2 regions of the Nocardiopsis nanhaiensis genome follow, and region 2 is predicted to be linked to the other one. Evidence: riboswitches for the same ligand, from Rfam matches in the RefSeq annotation. Region 2 holds a riboswitch; the other holds the start of a gene.
What was found. Region 2 has a riboswitch for cobalamin ahead of ACYVD1_RS17150 (CoA-acylating methylmalonate-semialdehyde dehydrogenase). Riboswitches for the same ligand answer to the same signal wherever they lie in the genome.
Positions count from the first base shown of each region.

Region 1 (7,165 bases), on a different contig from region 2:
CGCTGCTCACGAGTGCGGCGGTGAGCAGGGCAGTCGCGGTCAGCAGCAGCACACGCGCCCGCGCCACACGCACGCCGAGCGAGGCCGCGGCCTCCTCCCCGAAAGCGAACGCGTCCAAGGTGGTGGTGTGGGCCAGGCACACGGCCAGCACGACCACCAGGACTCCCGCGCACAGAGCCACGTCGGCCCAGCCCACGTTGCTGAAGGAACCCAGCAGCCAGAAGAGCACGCCCTGCGTGGTCTCGGCGTCGGCCGACAGGAGCACGATGAACGAGGTCAGGGCCGAGAAGAGCTGCATGGCCGCGACCCCGGACAGCACGACCCGGTCCATGGTCCCGCCGAGGGTGTGGCTGAGCAGCATGACCATCCCGAAGGAGAGCAGCGCACCGAGGAAGGCCCCGGCCGACAGGGAGAGCACACCGGCGCCCCAACCGAGCACGATCACCGCGACCGCACCGGTGGAGGCGCCGGACGAGACCCCGAGCACGAAGGGGTCGGCCAGCGGGTTTCGCAGCAGGGACTGCATGACCGCACCGCACAGGGCCAGCCCCGCCCCGCACACCGCGGCGATGAGGGTGCGCGGCATGCGCAGGTCCCACACGATGCCGTCCTGGATGGGGGTCAGGGGGCTCTCGCCGATCCCGAGGCGGGCACCGAGCGAGGCCCACACCTCGCCGGGGGTGATGGCCGCGGGGCCGATGGTCACGGTCACCGAGACCGACACCGCCAGCGCCGTCAGCCCGCCCACCAGGAGCAGGGTCAGGCGGGCGCCTCTCACTGGGCGAGCCCGAGATCCCGAAGTCCGTCGGCCACCTGCTCGACACCCTCGACGGTCCGGATCGAGGGGTTCATGGCCTGGCCGCTGAGCAGGACGTAGCGCTCCTCCTGCACGGCGGTCAGGTTGCTGGTGGCGGGGTGGTCCGCCAGGAAGGCGATCTTCTCCTCGGCCGACTCGGCGGTTTGGGAGTCGCGCGTGAGGTCGCCGAGCACTATGGCGTCGGGGTCGCGGTCGGCGACGGTCTCCCAGTTGATCTGGGGCCACTCCTCATCGGTGTCGTCGAAGGCGTTCTCCGCGCCGATCTCCGCCGTGATGGCCCCGGGCGCGCCGCAGCAGCCGGCGAGGAAGGGGGACTCGGAGTTGGCGAACCAGTACATGAGGGAGACGTCGGAGGCGTCGAGTCCTTCGGTCGCGGTGTCCACGCGGCTCTGGAGTTCGCCGACGAGTTCGTCGCCGCGATCCTCGGCGTCGAAGAGGTGGGCGAGGTCTTCGATCTCCTCGTACACGGCGTCGAGGGTGAGCTCCTCGGACCGGGAACCGTCGCCGCCGCCTTCGTTGTCCTTGCCCCAGGCACAGTCGGACGGTGAGACGTAGGCGGGCACGCCGAGGTCTTCGAACTGGTCACGGGTGGCGACACCGCCCTGGCCGACCGTGGAGGCGAACGAGGCGCTGACGAAGTCCGGTTCGGTGTCCAGGACCCGTTCGAAGGAGGGCTGGTTCTCGGCCAGGCGCGGGATCGCATCGGCCGCCTCTTCCAGACCGTCCATGACCGGGTCGGTCCAGGTGGCGCTGCCGACGATGCGGTCCTCCAAGCCGAGGGAGAGGAGGATCTCGGTGCTGCCCTGGTTGAGGGAGACGGCCCGTTCCGGCGGCGCCTCAGCGGTGACCTCGTGGCCGCAGTTGTCGAGAGTCCGCGGGTAGCCGGCCGCATCGGCGTCGGAGGGGCCGGCCTCGGTCCCGTCGGGGGACGTGCAGGCGGCGAGCAGGAGGGAGGAGGTGAGGAAGAAGGCCGTCACCCGGAATGGGTTGCGACGGGACGTGTGGGAGAACGCGTAGCGGGTCGCGAGCTGGGACATGGGTGTGCCTCAGAGGTGTCGGGGCTCGAGCGCGGAGCCTGGTTTCTGATTCCTCGTGCACGTGCAACGGAGGTGCCAGCAGGTCTTCGGACTCGGGTTCAACCGGACGGAGCGCCTTCCCAGGCGGCGCCTCCCCGGCCCTGCGGTCGAGGGGGCCCTTCCCAGTGGCATTCGTGCTCCGCCCGTCCCCCACACCGCTGCGCGTCAGTTCCGGATTCACACCGGATTCCCTGACCACATCTGTGGTATCGACTGGCCGGGGAAGAGTACCAAGCCACCTGAACCCGGGGAGCCCCGACCCATCTGTATAAGATCTGGAACCGGCTCTCCTCGGGCACCTATTTCCCGCCGCCGGTGAAGGCGGTGGAGATCCCCAAGGCCGGGGGTAAAGGGGTGTCCTGGGCGTGCCGACCGTGGCTGACCGGATCGCCCAGACGGTGGTCGGGATGTATCTGGAGGCGAAGGTCGAACCGATCTTCCATCCGGACTCCCATGGCTACCGACCTGGGAGGTCGGCGTTGGACGCGGTCGGGGTGTGCCGTCGGTAGTGCTGGCGGGCCAACTGGGTGCTCGATCTGGACATCCGGGCGTACTTTGACACCGTTCCGTGGGACCTCGTGCTCAAAGCGGTCGCCCACCACATTGCACCGGACCAGAAATGGATCCTGCTCTATGTCGAGCGGTGGCTGCAAGCACCGCTGCGGCAGGAAGACGGGATGCTGGTCGAGCGGGATCGCGGGACCGCGCAGGGGCCGGGTATCTCACCGTTGCTCGCCAACCTGTTCATGCATTACGCGTTCGACGGCTGGCTGGTGCGGGAATTTCCCTCGGTCACCTTCGAACGGTACTGCGATGACGCGGTGGTGCACTGTCGCAGCCAGAAGCAGGCGATCTTTGTCAGGGATGCGATCGCGCGGCGGCTGAGGGGCAGCCTGGAGTTGCATCCGGACAAGACCCGCATCGTCTACTGCAAGGACGCGGACCGGCAAGGCTTGTATGAGCACACCAAGTTCACGTTCTTGGGGTATGAGTTCCGGCCGCGGCTGGCCAGGAACAAGCACGGGAAACACTTCGTGTCGTTTCTGCCGGCTGTGAGCACGGACGCGATGAAGGCCATGGGGCGGGAGATCCGGTCCTGGCACCTGGCCCGCCGCAGTGACAAGTCCCTGGACGACCTTGCGCGCATGTTCAACAGCATCGTGCAGGGGTGGGTCAACTACTACGGGCGCTTCTACAGTCCGAGTTGCTCTACTTCCTCCGCGGGCTCAACCGGCAGCTGGTCTGGTGGGCCTGTCGGAAATACAGACAACGGCTGCGCAACCGGGAACGCCGTGCGATGGGCTGGCTTGCCGAGATCGCTTGTCGGTCTCCGCGCCTGTTCGCGCACTGGCGTCTTGGTGCACGTCCTGACGGTTGGGCGATGGGAGTCGAATGCCTGGAAATCGGGCCTGTCCGGTTCGGGAAGGGGCCTTCGGAAAGGGACCTCAGCCGGAGGCGCCTCGTCGGCGGCCCACTTCACTCGGAGGGCGGGCCGTGGAAACCTACCGTGAGCGATCACTGCAAGGCGCCACGGTCCGACCCTACTGAGGGGATGAGCGCGTAGGTATTGTCCGAGCCTGGTAGGGGAGTGCGACCAGGGCACTGTGGACCACCAGCCAGACCGTCCTGTTCTTCACCGGCCCGGAGGTCGGCGGGAAGCTGGTCGTGACCGCTTGCCTCGACCAGAGCTTCGCCCTGGTCGACCCGGAGTTCCCGGTCGCGTGAGGACAGCCGAGTCGACGCCTTAATCGGCCAGGGCAAACACGCGCGCGAGGACCCCACGGCCGACCGTGGCGACGCGTTGGCCAGAGGTGCTCCCACCCGCACCCCGTCGGCGCGGAGGAGTTCTGCGACCAGGACCGAGGCTTCTCCGCACAGTCACGACCCGGGCGGACCAAAGGAGGCGGCGACCTCCTCCACGAGGGGCCGGTACACCTCACGCAGGTCCGCGGGAAAGTTGGCGAAGAGGAAGTACTCGGCCCGCTCCTCGGTCCGGAGCTTCCGCTGCTCGAGGAGCCACCGCTCGGACTCCGCACGCGCAGGGTTGGTGTGGAGTCCCTCCAAGGACCCGACGTCCCACACCTCGGACCCAGGGGAGAGGTCCTCCAAAACCAGGAACTCCCAGTCCTCGAGGCCGCCCTCAGCGTAGCCCTCCTCCCAGCGCTTCAGCCCTTCCACACCGGGCGTCGGTTCACCGTCGTGGTGGTACACGCTGAGCACCAGCGTCAGGTCCTCCACGTACGGGTCGCGCAGGGTGTATCTGACCACGGCCGCATCATTGCCCTCCAGAGCCTCATCGGTCATGTCCGTGCTCTGCCAGTCCTCCGGCACCCGGGCAGTGAAACTGTCGTTCTCCAGAGTCGTGAACCCGATCTCCTCGACCGGGGGCAGCGGGCCCGCACTGTGCGTGGGTGCCGGGGAAGTCGGCTCCTCTCCGGCCTCGACGGGGGACTCCGGCGGCGTCCACGGCCCCCTCAGGTTCCCCCAGGGGCCGGTGAACACGGCGGCGGCGACCACGGCCACTGCCAGGACCGAGCTGAGGACGGCGGTCACAGGACCTTTCCGGAACGGGCGCCGCCCGACCGGGTCGGAACCCACCGATCTCCCCTCGTCCGACGGTTTCCCGACCAGCTCCAACGCGCGTTCCACGGTCAACCGCTGATCGGGGTCGCGGACCAACAGCCCTTCGATGAGCTCACGCAACGGTCCCTCGCACGGTGGCGCGGGGATCGGGCTGGCCAGGATCGCGCTGAGACTGGTGGCGAGGTTGTCCCTCCGGAAGGGCGACTCCCCGGACACAGCCGCGTACAGGGTCGCGCCCAGACTCCACAGGTCCGAGGGCGGCTCGGCGCTCTTGTGTTCCAGCCGCTCGGGCGCCAAGTACTCGGCGGTGCCCAAGACCGAACCGGTCGTGGTCAGTGACACCGAACCGCTCTCCAGGACACTCGCGATGCCGAAATCGGTCAGGACGGCAGTCGGCTCTCCGCCGGTGAGCATGATGTTGGCCGGTTTGATGTCGCGGTGCACCACCCCGGAACGGTGGGCCGCCGACAGGGCTTCGAGCAGGGTCCGTGCCACGGACAGGGCTTCTTCGGCCGTCAGCGGCCCCGCCTCGTTCAGGCGGGTACGCAGGGACACACCGTCGATCAAGGACATGACGATGAACGGAGTGTCGTCGACCTCCAGGACGTCGTGCACGGTGACCACGGAGGGATGGTTGATCCGGGCGGTGGCTTGCGACTCCCGCGCCACCCACGCCTTGGCCGACTCCCGAGCTTCCCGGGACAGGTGTTCTGGGAGTAGCACCTCCTTGATGGCGACCTCACGGCGCAGGCGGGGGTCGTGGGCACGCCAGACGACTCCCATGCCGCCGCTGCCGAGCTCGCCGCGTATCAGGTATCGGTCGATGGAGGTCCGCTGCATCGTGAACTCTCAGGTGGGGACGGAGGCACCAACAGGGTAGTCCCCCTGGCCCGCCTCACCTGGGCCTCCGGTCGCGTGCCCGCCAGGCGTGGCCGTGTCCGTCGAGCTGCACCCGGTTCGGGGAGCAGATTCTGACCCCGCAGTAGTCCACGTCGTCCCACGCCCGGTCCCAGTCGGCGGGGTCCTCCCGTTCGAAGACCAGACGGTCATAGCCGGAGTAGTCGTCGTTGCGGTGGGTGTGGTCGATGTTGCGCGGGACCTCACGGGCCGGGCTCACCTCCTCGTTGAAGCAGTACTCGACGGTGGTCCGGTGCTCACCGTCGGGATTGTGGAAGACGGCGTTCTCGAACGGCTCCCCGCCTTTCAGCGATCGCCTCACTGCCCACACCGGACTCGCGTGTCTAATACGACAAGAAGCGCCAGGAGGGAAACACCACGTCCCAGCGACCTCGCCCCTTCCCGGCGACGTATCGATGTGCTCTCCGCATGCTCCGAGACGGCACCTCCTACCAACCCCCAGGGCAGCTTGACGAAAACCACTGGGGAACCCTTACGCAACACACCCGGGTACGGCGGCGGTCAGCCGCGGGCGTCCGGGCAGGTGGTGCCGTCCTCGGGCGGGGACGCCGTCACTAGGAAGTCGTCGACGGCCTCGGTCACGCACTCGCTGCCGCTGAAGAACCCGTAGGCACCGTGCCCGGCGCCCTCGTAGGTGAGGAGGGAAGCACGGTCGCCGAGCTGTTCGGCGACGCGGGCGGCCTGGTTGTGGCCGGTGATCGGGTCCGCGACGGTGGAGGTGAGCAGGATCGGTGCCTCCCGGTCCGTCTCCTGCCCGTGTTGGGGTCTGGTGGCTGGGTGGTGCCCGCCCAGGCAGTCGGCGATTCGCTGAACGGCGTTCGGACTGAGCCCCACGTCCGGGCCGTGTTCGTCACCAGTGCGTTCCATGAGGTCGTGCCACCCCTCGTGGTCATCGACGGCGAGGTCGTAGTCGGAGCAGAAGTTGGCCACGGAAAGGCCCCGCGAGTCCTGGATCTCGACCGGCGGCCCGGCGTCCTCCTCGTCCCCGCCGCAGGCAGTGCCCTCGGCCACCTGCCCGGAGCCGAGTGCCGCCAGGTGGTCGGCCAGCCCCGCCCAGTCCGGCTCGTACGCACACTCGTGGACCTGTTCAACGAGCTCGTAGGAGGTGAGGGGGCCCTCCTGCCCCTCCAAGCCGTCGGCATCGGCCCGTTCGAGGAGATCGGCCCAGATCTCGGGCACGCTTTGACCATGGAGTGCACACGAGCCCTCGTCAGCACACCAGTCGACGAACGCGTCGAAAGCTGCCTGCATGGATTCCACGCGCAGTCCCACGAAGTCTTCGGTGTCCGCGTTCCGGTCGACGAGACCGTCCAGAGCCATGGCCCGTACACGGTCCGGGTACTGCTCAGCATAGAGCGCACCGACAGCCGTGCCGTATGAGGTCCCGTAGGCGGTGATGCGCTCTTCCCCCATGGCCGCACGGACGGCGTCGACGTCGTGGGCGACGGAGAGGGTGTCCACGTGGTCGTACAGCGGCCCGGTGTGCTCGCGGCAGTCCTCCCGCAAGGCGCGGTTGTACTCGACCCGTTCGTCGAAGTCCTCCTGGCTGTGCAGGTACGCGTCGGGCTCGGCGTCCAGCAGGTCCTCGGAGCAGACCACGGCCCCGCTGTCGTTGACCCCGCGCGGGTCGAGGCCGACCAGGTCGAACTGTTCCCGTACCCGTTCCCCGAAAAGCTCCGGCATGAAGCGCACATGGAGCGCCCCCGGGTCGCCCGGCCCACCGGCGAGGTACAGGAGCGGGCCGATGCGCTCGTCGGGGTCCTCGGCAGTG
Region 1 covers NZ_BAAGZJ010000002.1:15,579-22,743, reverse strand. The annotation lists gene ACYVD1_RS01050 (FecCD family ABC transporter permease) at 1-778, opposite strand, end outside; gene ACYVD1_RS01045 (ABC transporter substrate-binding protein) at 775-1,854, opposite strand; cobalamin riboswitch at 1,915-2,126, opposite strand; gene ACYVD1_RS01040 (hypothetical protein) at 2,259-2,402, shown strand; gene ACYVD1_RS01035 (reverse transcriptase domain-containing protein) at 2,421-3,404, shown strand; gene ACYVD1_RS01030 (protein kinase domain-containing protein) at 3,772-5,316, opposite strand; gene ACYVD1_RS01025 (hypothetical protein) at 5,372-5,695, opposite strand; gene ACYVD1_RS01020 (alpha/beta fold hydrolase) at 5,896-7,165, opposite strand, start outside.
Region 1: linked by a shared signal. The riboswitch ahead of ACYVD1_RS01045 (ABC transporter substrate-binding protein) and the one ahead of ACYVD1_RS17150 (CoA-acylating methylmalonate-semialdehyde dehydrogenase) in region 2 are both predicted to bind cobalamin.

Region 2 (7,165 bases):
TGACCCCGGAGGGCCAGCGCGAAGTGACGGTCTTGGTGCGGGTGTAGAAGCGGATGGAGTCGGGCCCGTGCTGGTTGAGGTCGCCGAATCCGGAGCGCTTCCAGCCGCCGAAGGTGTGGTAGGCGACGGGCACCGGGATGGGCACGTTCACGCCGACCATGCCGGTCTCGACCCGCTGTGAGAAGTCGCGCGCGGTGTCGCCGTCCCGGGTGAAGATGGAGACCCCGTTGCCGTACTCGTGCTCGCTGGGCAGGCGCAGGGCCTCCGCGTAGTCGGCGGCGCGCACCACGCACAGCACCGGGCCGAAGATCTCCTCACGGTAGATCCGCATGTCCGGGGTGACGCGGTCGAAGAGGGAGGCTCCGGTGAAGAAACCGTCCTCGTGGCCCGCGACCTTGTGGCCGCGGCCGTCGACCACCAGTTCGGCGCCCTCCTCGACGCCCAGCCCCACATAGGAGTCGACCTTCTCCAGGGCTCCCTTGGACACGAGCGGGCCGAAGTCGGCGCCGGGGTCGTCGGAGGTGCCGACCGTCAGGCCGGAGATGCGCTCGGTGAGCTTGGCGACTAAGGCGTCCGCGGTCTTCTCACCCACGGGAACCGCGACGGAGATGGCCATGCAGCGTTCTCCAGCCGAACCGTATCCGGCGCCGATGAGGGCGTCGGCGACCTGGTCGAGGTCCGCGTCGGGCATGACGACCATGTGGTTCTTGGCCCCGCCGAAGCACTGGGCGCGCTTGCCGTGCGCGGTGGCGGTGGAGTAGACGTGCTCGGCGATCGGAGTGGAGCCCACGAAGCCCACCGCGGCCACGCGGGGGTCGGTGAGCAGGGTGTCCACGGTCTCCTTACCGCCGTTGACGACGTTGAGCACGCCCGGGGGCAGTCCGGCCTCCAGGAACAGTTCGGCCAGCCGGAGCGGCACCGAGGGGTCGCGTTCGGAGGGCTTGAGGATGAAGGCGTTCCCGCAGGCCAGCGCGGGCGCGGCCTTCCAGAGCGGAATCATCGCCGGGAAGTTGAACGGGGTGATGCCCGCGACCACACCGAGGGGCTGGCGCAGGGAGTGCACGTCGATCCCGGCGCCCGCGTTGTCGGAGAACTCGCCCTTGGCCAGGTGCGGGATACCGGCGGCGAACTCGACCACCTCCAGCCCCCGCTGGAGATCGCCGTGCGCGTCGGCGACGGTCTTGCCGTGCTCGGCGGACAGCGCCCGAGCGATGGACTCCCGCTCCGGCTCGACCAGCTGCAGGAAGCGCAGCAGGACCCGGGCCCTGCGCTGGGGGCTCCAGGAGCCCCAGTCGATCTGCGCTGCCTCGGCGTCGGCGATGACCTGTTCGGTCTCCGCCCGGTCCGCCAGGGGGACGCGCGCCTGCACCCGGCCGGTGTTGGGGTCGTAGACGTCGCCGAAGCGACCGGACCGGCCCGGGACGTTCTTGCCATGCACGAAATGCGTCAGCTCGCTGACCATGCGTGTTCACTCCATCCTCGTGGATCACACGAATTCCCTGGCCGCGAGCGGTGGCCTGACTCCCGGTGTTGTCCCCGGTCACAGTGGCGGGACCGTGCTGGATTCGCACCAGCTTCCCCGCTCCGCGGCCACCTCACCATATAGTTGGACGTCCTACTAAATCTAGGCCCGGGACGCCTTGGATCACGCGCGACCGCGGAGCCGAAGGCCAAGGACACTGCGGAGGACAGCGCCAGCTGCGACACCGCAGCGAACGGACATACCCGACCCTTTGCCGGAGGGGCGACACCCCCAGTAGGCTCTGCGACTTGTGACCGCCAAGGAGCCGCCCCGCGCAACCGACCATGTCCTCGCCCTGACCCCCGAGTGGCGAACCGTCGACACCACACTGCGTGTACTCCTGGTGATCCACAGCGTCACCGCCGCCACCCGCATCGCCGACATCCTCCCGGCGCTCCACGACCCCCGCGTCCAGCTCTACTGCGCCCAGACCAGCGGTGCCGTCTTCGCCAACGGCGTCCAGGAGTACATCCGGGAGAACGGTGTCCGCCACCTCCCCTGGGACCAGGCACGGGAAATGGAATTCGACCTCGTCGTCACCGCCAGCCTCGGCGATAATCTGCACGAGATAAATTCCCCGATCCTGAGAATTCCCCACGGCAACGGATATAATAAGAGGTGGAAGCAGGAAGCAGGAAGCAGGAAGCAGGAAGCAGGAAGCAGGAAGCAGGAAGCAGGAAGCAGGAAGCAGGAAGCAGGAAGTCTTCGGACTCTCCGACGGGACCCTCAAGCACGAAGGGCGCCTGGTTCCCTCCGCCATCGCGCTCTCACACACCGAACAGTTCGACCGGCTCCGCGAAGGCTGCCCCGACGCGCTCCCCCTCGCCTTTCTCGCTGGCGACCCCTGCTACGACCGGCTACTCGCCAGCGCGCCGAGGCGGCTCAACTACCGCGACGATCTCGGCCTGCGCCCCGGACAGAAACTCATCACCGTCAATTCCACCTGGAAGACCGATTCCCTTTTCGGGTCCCACCCCTCGCTCGTACCACGGCTCCTCTCCCGACTCCCGTACGATGAATACCGCCTCGCGCTCGTCCTGCACCCCAATGTCTGGTCCTCGCACAGTGAGCGCCAGATCGAGGCGTGGTTCGACGAAACCCTCCGCTCCGGCCTCCTCCTGATCCCGCCCGACGAGGGCTGGCGCGCCGCCGTCACCGCCGCCGACCTCGTCCTCTCCGACCACGGCTCCGTCAGCGTCTACGCCGCCGCCCTCGGTCGCCCGGTCCTGCTCTCCCCCGGCGGCCGCGACTCCGTCGACCCCGACTCCGCGCTCGGCCGCCTCTACGAAGCAGCCCAGCCCCTCGACCCCCACGCACCGTTCCCGCCCCAGTTCCACCAGGCGGAGAAGCTCCGCGACCACACGCACGAGACCGCCCGATCCTGGATCAGCTCCGCGCCCGAGCAGTCGCTCGACCTCATCCGCGCCGAGGCCTACCGGATCATGGGAGTCGATCCGCCCGCGCGCGCCCCCGCGCTCCTCGCCGTGCCGCCGCCGAGGGTCCGGAGCCTCGGGACCGCCTCCCTGTGGGTCGCCGTCACCCCGGTGGAGGACTCCCTCGCCGTCCACAGGGTTCCCGCCGCCGCGAACCCCGACGGCCCGGGGATCCTGGTCGTGTCCGACGCCGAACTCGACCACCGCCTCGCCGGGGCCGCCGACGCCTTCACCGTCGCGGAGGGGAACCTCCCCGCCGACGAGGAACTGTGGTCCGACACCGTGTTCGCCCACAGGCCCGGCGCGAGGCTCACCGTCGTGCACTCCCCCGAGGGCGCCCGCCTGCGTACCCGTGAAGGAGCGCTCTTCCGGCTCCGCTTCGAAAGCTCCCTCGACGACGACCACCTGGCCGTGTGCATCCTCGCCGAACGCCTCATCACGGCTGACCACCCTCCCACCCCGGCGGCGCTCGCGGCCCGCAGCCCGCTGAGGATCCGGATCTCCCTGGAGCGCACACTCACCGTCCCCTTCGAGGTCTACACCCACTGATTTCCGGATTCCACCGACATCACGCGACCACGCTCAGTAGCTTCATGCCATGCCCGGATTCGACCACGAACTTCAGGTACGGCTGCTCCAGAACAGGCCGTCCCTGGTGCCCTTCATGCTCAGCGACACGCTTGGCTTCCCTGTGCCCGACTTCGCCCGTGCGGAGCTCGGCTGCGGTGACCACACCAAGCTCAAGCCCAAGCCGTTCAAGTCAGACAACGTGGTCGTTCTCTACGACGACGACGGCGGAAAGCTACTGGCCATCATCTCGGAGGTCCAACAGGACAAGGACCATGACAAGCCCTACACCTGGCCTCTTTACCTCGCCACTGTCAGGGAGCAACTACGTTGCCCCGTTCGATTGATGGTGGTCTGTCCGGACAGCGACACCGAGCAGTGGGCACGCACTCCCATCGAGATGGAGAACGGAGGTGCCGTTCTCAGGCCAGCGGTCCTAGGACCGAGTAACACCCCCTACATCGACGACATCGAACGGGCGAGGGCCCTTCCGGAGCTTGCCGTGCTGTCCGCAGCGGCTTACGGCTCACACCTGCCTGTGCTCAAGGCCGCCGAAGCCGCCCTGGACAAGCTGCCCGAACACACCCAACTTCTTTATAATGACTACATCGAGTCGAAGCTCAATGCGTCGGCCCGCAAGATGTGGGAGGACCTCATGGCAACCGGTACCTACGAGTGGCAGAGCGACTTCGCCCGCAAGTACGTGGGGCAGGGCCGTGAGGAAGGCCGTGAGGAAGGTTTCGCGCAGGGCAAGCGCGAGGCGCTCCTCCGTATCCTGGAGGCACTCCCCATCACGGTTGACGAGGAGGCACGCAAGCGTATCGACGAATGCGCTGACTCGGACCAGCTCGATGCCTGGCTCACCAAGGCCGTCAAAGTGAAGACCACCGACGAACTATTCGCCTGACCCCATTCCAGCAATACCGGGGCCGGAGCCACATGCCCGGCCCCGACGCTATGCCCGCTCCTGCCCGGTGAGCTTCTCCCGAAGGCGCTTGGCGGCTCCGGCCGCGCCGACGAGCTCGTACACCTCGGCCGCCGTGGTCCACCGCTCCCCTGGGCTGTCTCCGAGGTCGCCCAGGGTCTCCAGGACCTTGCCGACCTGGTAGGCACGGTTGGCCGCGACGAAGCGGCCCAGGGCCTCCCCCAGCAGCGCGACGGCCTGGCCGGGGTGCTCCTCGGCGAGGATGCGGGCCTGGTTCACCAGCAGCTTGCCCTCGTTGGCGTGGTCGGGCCCTTCCGCCTCAGCGTGCTCGCGGAACAGCCGGAGCGCGGCCGCGTAGCGTTCGAGGGCCGCCTCTTGATCCCCGCCCAGCAGTGCGGCGTCCCCCATGTGCATGTGGTGGAGGGCCGACGGCCGGGCGCGCGTGTGGTCGAGGCAGGGGAACGACGCCTCGAGCCGACGTTCTGCGGCCTCCCGGTGACCCTCACGGCGTTCCAGGATGCCGAACCACTCCAGGGCCGCGCCCCTGCCTCTCGGGTCGGCCCGCTCGGTCTCAGCGGCCTCCAGGGAGAGTTCGAGCTGCTGCCTGGCCTCGGCCAGTCGGCCCCGCCCGAGCATCGCCTCGCCCCACTGCCCCCGGATCCGGGCCACGGCGTCGGCGTTCCCGCAGGCCTCGGCGTCTCGGACAGCCAAGGCGAGCAGGGTCACGCGCTCGTCGGTCCTGCCGTGCGCGGTGAAGTAGCCGTTGGTTGCCTCGGCCACCTGCCAGGCGTAGCCGGGATCGGGCGGGCACCCGTCCCACACCCGGCCGGAGCGCTCCACACAGGCGATGATCGCGTCCAGGTTGGCCTCGAACCACTCGTCGGGGATCGGGTCGCGTTCCATCCGGCCGGGCACGAACTCGGCGCTGCGTTCACGGATCTCACGGCGCCGGGCCAACCAGGGCTCGAGGCGGCCGGGAAGCCTGTCGTCCTGCCGGACCTGTTCCGCGGCGGCGGCGAAGTCCGGCACCGAACAGGGTGCTTCCTTGCCGTACAGGGGGCCGAGCTTCCAGCGCTGGGTGCGGACGGTGTCGGCCGCCACGGAGCCGTACAGGTAGTAGTCGGCGAATGCCTGCTGGGCGCTTCGGCGTTCCTCCGGTGAACCCTTCGTGGTGGCGACCCATGTCGCGTGCTCGTAGGTGAGGTCCTCCATGACGTACCGGCCTGCCCAGTCGGTCTTGACCAGGCTGCGCCTCAGGAGGCGGTCCAGCGCCTCGTCACCGCGGACCGGGTCCTGGCCGAAGACGGACCGGACCAGCCATCGGTCGAAGTCACGGGTGGGGTGCAGGCCCAGTGCGCGGTACAGCAGGGCGGCGTTCTCGTCGAGTTCCCGGTAGAACGCGTCGAAGACCGCGATGGGCCGGGTGGAGACCGCGGAGGCCTCCTCGAGGTAGGCGAGTCGGCCGCACTCCTCCATACGTGCGACCAGCTCCCCGGCGGACCGGCCCGGCTCATCGCACAGGAGGGCGGCGGAGTGACCGGCGAGCAGGGGGATCCCCGCGCACCGGCGTACCAGTTGTTCGAAGGCCTCCGGCTCGTCCGCGAAGCGCTCGGGACCGAGGATGTCGTGGAACAGCGCCGCGACCGCCCCGTCCTCCAGCGGCCCGACCCGCACCGCGGCCGGGCGCCGCATGCCCAGCCCTCGGACCGGTTCGCGGCTGGTGGTGATCACCAGCGTCCCGGGCAGGTCGGACAGGAACGGTTCGACCTGCGCGGCCGAGCGGACGTCGTCCAACAACACGACCACGGGCCTGCCCTCGGTGTGCTGCCGGAAGAGGCTGAGCTTGCCCTCCAGGGTGTCGAAACCCGGGGCGTCGGTATCGATACCGGCCGCGTGGAAGTATTCGTCGCACATCTGCTCGACGCCTCTGCCCCGCCCCTCACCCGGGTCGCCGCCGCAGGCCATGGCGATCTGGGCGTGGCCGAAGCTGCTCCGGTTGAGAATGATCCACGTGAGGGCGAGGGTGGTCTTGCCGACCGCCGCCTCTCCGACCATGCTCCACAGCCAGCTCCCCGTTCCCTCCTCCGCGCGTTCGAGAAAGGTGTCGAGCAGGGCCAGCTCCTCGCCCCGGTTCTGGAAGACGCTGGTCTCGCGCTGCGGAAGGAGCCGGACCGTTCGAGACTCACTCTGGTGGATACTCACCGAGCCGGCCACCGAGCCGATCTGGACCTGGGTGCCGTGGTTGTCGCCGTGGGAGGTGTTGTGTGTGCCGCTCACAGCGCCCCATCCTGGCCGAGAACGGCGCTCCCGACCACCCCCGCAGGTCGGAACGGGTTGTCCTATGCCGGTCACGGTCCGCCATCGGCCGCCGCTTAGCCTGGCTGGGCGTTCCGGTGCTCCGATCGGGACCGGACGGTAGTTCCGGCGCGGGGCGCGAAAGGTCGGTGTTGCCCCCATGTCCGACTCCACGACCCGGGCATCGACGGCGCCGCTCGGTGGCCGGTTCTGGGCCTTCTGGTCCGCCTCCCTGGCCTCGAACCTGAGCGACGGCGTGGCGATGATCGCCATGCCTTGGCTCGCGTCCTCGCTCGCGCCCGACAGCGCGGCCCTGGTGGCGGCGGTCGCGACCGCCGGGCGGCTGCCCTGGCTCTTCCTCGCCCTGCCTGTCGGGGTGCTGATCGACCGGGTCCCCCGGTTCACGCTGATGGTCTCCGCGAA
Region 2 covers NZ_BAAGZJ010000033.1:7,271-14,435, reverse strand. The annotation lists gene ACYVD1_RS17150 (CoA-acylating methylmalonate-semialdehyde dehydrogenase) at 1-1,462, opposite strand, end outside; adenosylcobalamin (AdoCbl) riboswitch at 1,461-1,607, opposite strand; gene ACYVD1_RS17145 (hypothetical protein) at 2,380-2,889, opposite strand; gene ACYVD1_RS17140 (hypothetical protein) at 2,965-3,504, shown strand; gene ACYVD1_RS17135 (hypothetical protein) at 3,554-4,429, shown strand; gene ACYVD1_RS17130 (hypothetical protein) at 4,478-6,724, opposite strand; gene ACYVD1_RS17125 (MFS transporter) at 6,903-7,165, shown strand, end outside.